Regions from separate parts of the Neobacillus niacini genome, predicted to be linked through region 2. Evidence: a T-box and tRNA genes for the amino acid it is inferred to sense, from the RefSeq annotation. Region 2 holds a T-box; the other holds one or more tRNA genes.
The links. A T-box is a leader RNA that pairs with one kind of tRNA and senses whether it is charged. The one in region 2 lies ahead of pheS (phenylalanine--tRNA ligase subunit alpha), so its partner is inferred to be a tRNA-Phe.
Positions count from the first base shown of each region.

Region 1: it has a tRNA-Phe gene. The T-box ahead of pheS (phenylalanine--tRNA ligase subunit alpha) is inferred to sense a tRNA for this amino acid. The anticodon was not compared.

Region 1 is NZ_CP183883.1:2,248,381-2,250,747, reverse strand. It holds tRNA gene ACN6MT_RS10700 (tRNA-Glu) at 758-829, opposite strand; tRNA gene ACN6MT_RS10695 (tRNA-Ser) at 839-929, opposite strand; tRNA gene ACN6MT_RS10690 (tRNA-Asn) at 937-1,011, opposite strand; tRNA gene ACN6MT_RS10685 (tRNA-Ile) at 1,073-1,149, opposite strand; tRNA gene ACN6MT_RS10680 (tRNA-Gly) at 1,156-1,229, opposite strand; tRNA gene ACN6MT_RS10675 (tRNA-His) at 1,248-1,323, opposite strand; tRNA gene ACN6MT_RS10670 (tRNA-Phe) at 1,348-1,423, opposite strand; tRNA gene ACN6MT_RS10665 (tRNA-Asp) at 1,450-1,526, opposite strand; tRNA gene ACN6MT_RS10660 (tRNA-Met) at 1,569-1,642, opposite strand; tRNA gene ACN6MT_RS10655 (tRNA-Ser) at 1,763-1,855, opposite strand; tRNA gene ACN6MT_RS10650 (tRNA-Ile) at 1,871-1,947, opposite strand; tRNA gene ACN6MT_RS10645 (tRNA-Met) at 2,016-2,092, opposite strand; tRNA gene ACN6MT_RS10640 (tRNA-Ala) at 2,122-2,197, opposite strand; tRNA gene ACN6MT_RS10635 (tRNA-Pro) at 2,217-2,293, opposite strand; tRNA gene ACN6MT_RS10630 (tRNA-Arg) at 2,301-2,367, opposite strand, start outside.
Region 2 is NZ_CP183883.1:2,444,772-2,447,138, reverse strand. It holds gene pheS (phenylalanine--tRNA ligase subunit alpha) at 1-788, opposite strand, end outside; T-box leader at 860-1,103, opposite strand; gene ACN6MT_RS11755 (TrmH family RNA methyltransferase) at 1,165-1,914, opposite strand; gene sspI (small acid-soluble spore protein SspI) at 2,025-2,231, shown strand.

The sequences.
Region 1 (2,367 bases), 200 kb from region 2:
AATCGACAAAAATATATAAAGTTTTTTTGGTTTTTTGAGTAAAAAATATTATTTGATTTATAAGAAACTTTGCCAAGTAAAAGTGCTAAATATGCAGCGAATGTAAGCGTTATCAAGGTTTTTCCTAGTAGCAAAGAAAAGAAAAATATTATCCTAAAATAGTAATTAACCATGGAAAATGCCTCCCTAGATGTAGAACAAGCTATTCGTATTTTAAAGGATTGTTTTGTTTTTTTTCTTATATAACACCGGGATTTGGGTAGGGCAAAATGTAGATGATTGGCACAATTAAATCTTAAGCAGCATGATATCTTACAGGTAAGGGAACGAGCAATTTGATTAAGGAGAGGTTTGGGCAATGAAGGCCATTGAGAACTAACAGGTTTAAGATCCTAGGCAGTAATACAAACAATAGAACAGATTGGCTCACATTATGGGATAACAGCACAGGACAGCCTTGAATCCTGCCTATATTACCAAGTGGATTTGATCACCTTTTATAAAGAGGTTTAAGCAATGGAGCAGAACAAATAGTAGAACAGATAGTGATAGAAAGAAACAGGCAGGATTTAATTCATCCTGATATCACAGTGGATCAAATGCTGTCTATCTTGGTATAAGAAATAAGTGAAGGTTCTACAGCACTGAATGAAGGAACTAACCTAGAAGAATAACTTATTCACAGTGCTGCCGTCATTTGTCTGATAAAAATAAGCACAAAAAAACTGATGATAAGTTTATCATCAGCCTTTTTGTATGACCCCTACGGGATTCGAACCCGTGTTACCGCCGTGAAAGGGCGGTGTCTTAACCGCTTGACCAAGGGGCCAAATAATTATGGCGGAGAAGGAGGGATTTGAACCCTCGCGCCGGTTACCCGACCTACACCCTTAGCAGGGGCGCCTCTTCAGCCTCTTGAGTACTTCCCCATAAAAATGGCTCCGCAGGTAGGACTCGAACCTACGACCGATCGGTTAACAGCCGATAGCTCTACCACTGAGCTACTGCGGAATAATAGAAAGTTAGTTTTCTTTCAAAAAAAATTCTAATAATTTTGCTTCGCAAAAAATTCTGGTGGGCCTAAATGGACTCGAACCATCGACCTCACGCTTATCAGGCGTGCGCTCTAACCAGCTGAGCTATAGGCCCATAAATTGGAGCGGGTGATGAGAATCGAACTCACAACATCAGCTTGGAAGGCTGAGGTTTTACCACTAAACTACACCCGCAGAAAATAAAATGATACATGGGGCGACTGATGGGAATCGAACCCACGAATGCCTGAACCACAATCAGGTGCGTTAACCACTTCGCCACAATCGCCATAATATTAGAATATTACATAAATGGTGGCTCAGGACGGAATCGAACCGCCGACACAAGGATTTTCAGTCCTTTGCTCTACCGACTGAGCTACTGAGCCACTTTATTTTGCCATCTCAATAAAAATGGCGGTCTGGACGGGACTCGAACCCGCGACCTCCTGCGTGACAGGCAGGCATTCTAACCAACTGAACTACCAGACCAAGGTTTTTTCAAGTGTTTTTCTTGAAAATAACTAACCTTAATTGCGGGGACAGGATTTGAACCTGCGACCTTCGGGTTATGAGCCCGACGAGCTACCAGACTGCTCCACCCCGCGACAATAAAAAGTGTTTCAATGCATTTTGTATCAATCTCAGAAAGCTTATTAAGCTACGGCTTGACTAATACAATTCGAGGTTAAATCATTGAAGTAACGCTCGTTGCTGAAGTAATAATATGGCGGAGGAAGAGGGATTCGAACCCCCGCGCGGTTTAACCCGCCTGTCGGTTTTCAAGACCGATCCCTTCAGCCGGACTTGGGTATTCCTCCATATTATAAAATTACTGGTGGACCTTGTAGGACTCGAACCTACGACCGGACGGTTATGAGCCGTCTGCTCTAACCAGCTGAGCTAAAGGTCCAAATTGAGGTATTTTTAGTTATTTTGCTGTGCAAAAAAACTTTTGTATTTTTACTTCATAAAAATACTTGGTAGCGGCGGAGGGGATCGAACCCCCGACCTTACGGGTATGAACCGTACGCTCTAGCCAGCTGAGCTACACCGCCAAATATAGAAAATAACCCTGAAAATAACTTGGTGGAGCCTAGCGGGATCGAACCGCTGACCTCCTGCGTGCAAAGCAGGCGCTCTCCCAGCTGAGCTAAGGCCCCAAATTATGTTTAAGAAGAATGGTCGGGAAGACAGGATTCGAACCTGCGACCCCTTGGTCCCAAACCAAGTGCTCTACCAAGCTGAGCTACTTCCCGTAAAATATGGCGCGCCCGAAAGGAGTCGAACCCATAACCTTCTGATCCGTAGTCAGACACTCTATCCAATTGAG
Region 2 (2,367 bases):
ATGTCCATTTCAACAGATGGTTCTGTGAATGGGAAGAAACTTGGGCGCAATCTGATTTCACGGTCTTCACCAAACATTTTTTTCGCAAAGATTTCTAATGTCCCATGAAGGTCACTCATGCGGATGTTTTCACCAACAACAAGACCCTCGATTTGCATGAACTGGTGAGAGTGTGTCGCATCATCATTATCACGGCGGTACACTTTACCTGGGCAAATAATTTTGATTGGCCCTTTCCCTTGGTTCTTTTCCATAGTTCGAGCTTGAACGGGTGAAGTGTGGGTACGCAGTAATATCTCATCAGTAATATAGAAGGAATCCTGCATATCGCGAGCAGGGTGACCTTTTGGTAAATTTAAAGCCTCAAAGTTATAATAATCCTGCTCCACTTCAGGCCCTTCAGCTACCTGATAACCCATACCAATGAATAAATCTTCAATTTCTTCAATGATTCGTGTTAATGGGTGGTGATTACCAACCTTAACGGGTCTTCCTGGCAGTGTAACATCAATGGATTCAGAGGCTAGTTTTTCTAAAACCGCAGCTTCCTCTAAATCCTTTTGTTTTGCTTCTAATGTAGTTGCAATCGCTTCACGAACTTCATTTGCAAGTGCTCCCATAATCGGACGCTCTTCTGCTGAAAGTTTACCCATTCCACGCAATACTTCCGTAATTGGACCTTTTTTTCCTAAGTAGGCAACGCGAATGTCATTCAATTCTTTTAAGCTTGAAGACTGTTCAATTTTTTGAATAGCTTCTTGCTGCAATTCCTTTAATCGTTCTTGCATCGTATTTCCTCCTTTTTAATCGTTAAATATAGAGCGGTTATTTTTCAACAAACAAAAAAACCCCATCCCTGGAAAGGGACGAGGTTTATAGTCGCGGTACCACCCTTGTAAACACGGTATGTATAAAACACATGTGTTCGCTTCATTGAGATAACGGCTTAGGCCGGTGCATCTTTACATTTCGATTTGAAATGGTCCCGATGCCAACTCAGGAGGTGAACTTCTCTTAACCTTCCCATAAAAGTGCTTTCAGTCAAGGCACTTTCTCCCTAAAATGGTCTTTGATAAGATACTTTTCTCCGTCATCGTTTTTGCTATTTTTCAATAATGTAGATAATTATATAATACTTTACTCCATGATTCAAACTAGTATCGTCTATTTTTTCAAAAAATATAACAGGATGCCTGTAGCGACTGCAACGTTCAGTGATTCGCTCTTGCCATAAATCGGAATATAAAGATTTGCAGTCGTCTTCGCCAGCAGTTCTTTATTAACACCATTTCCCTCATTGCCAACTAATAATCCATAAGACTCACTTGTTGAAATATCAGTATATGCTGAAGCACCTTCAAGTGCTGTACCGTAAACAGAAATATTTTTTTCATGGAGTCTTTCAATCCAATCATGTAGATCCCCTCTTATGATTGGCAAATGAAAATGACTTCCCTGTGCCGAGCGGAGTACTTTTGAGTTGTAAACATCGACACTTCCCTTTCCTACCACAACTGCGTCAATGCCTGCAGCATCAGCCGTACGAATCATCGTTCCTAGATTCCCTGGATCCTGTACGGCATCGATTAGCAAATACGTTTTTCCGTTTGGTACGTCTACTTGAACCTGCCGACAAACTGCATAGATTCCTTGTGGTGCCTCCGTTTCAGATAATGAATTGGAAATCTCCTCGGTTACAATCGTTACTGGTATTTCCCCAGAATCCCATCGCGGAGGAAGACCTGTCTTATCAGAGACTATAATCTCGATAACACTTTCACTTTGTTTTAATGCTTCTTCTACTAAATGAAAACCTTCTACTAAAAATGTCCCGGATCTATCTCGTTCCTTTTTCGTTAAAAGTTTTTTCCATTGTTTTACTTTTGGATTTTGAATGGATTCAATATGCTTCAAGTTTGTACTCCTTCAGTGTTTTTTCTCATTATATCCCAAAAAAAATACATAATAAAACTAAAATTAGAAATCATATTAGAGTAATACAGGATAAAAAGGAGTGAATTCATATGAACTTAAATTTACGGAATGCCATTATTCACAATGTTTCTGGTAACTCACAAGCAGAATTAGAGGATACAATTGTTGACGCTATTCAAAATGGAGAAGAAAAAATGCTCCCAGGATTAGGTGTATTATTTGAAGTCATTTGGAAAAATTCTTCTGAGGAAGAAAAGAAAGAAATGCTTGCAGCACTTGAAAGTGGATTAAAATAATTTTCCGGCTGCCGAATAATTTCGGCAGCTTTTCTAATGGAACCTATGGGACCGAAAAAGGAAATATATGGGGCAGGTGCGAGGGGCTCACTTTACCCAAATTGCAAAAATGTTTCTGTTCGGGCACGTGGTAGTA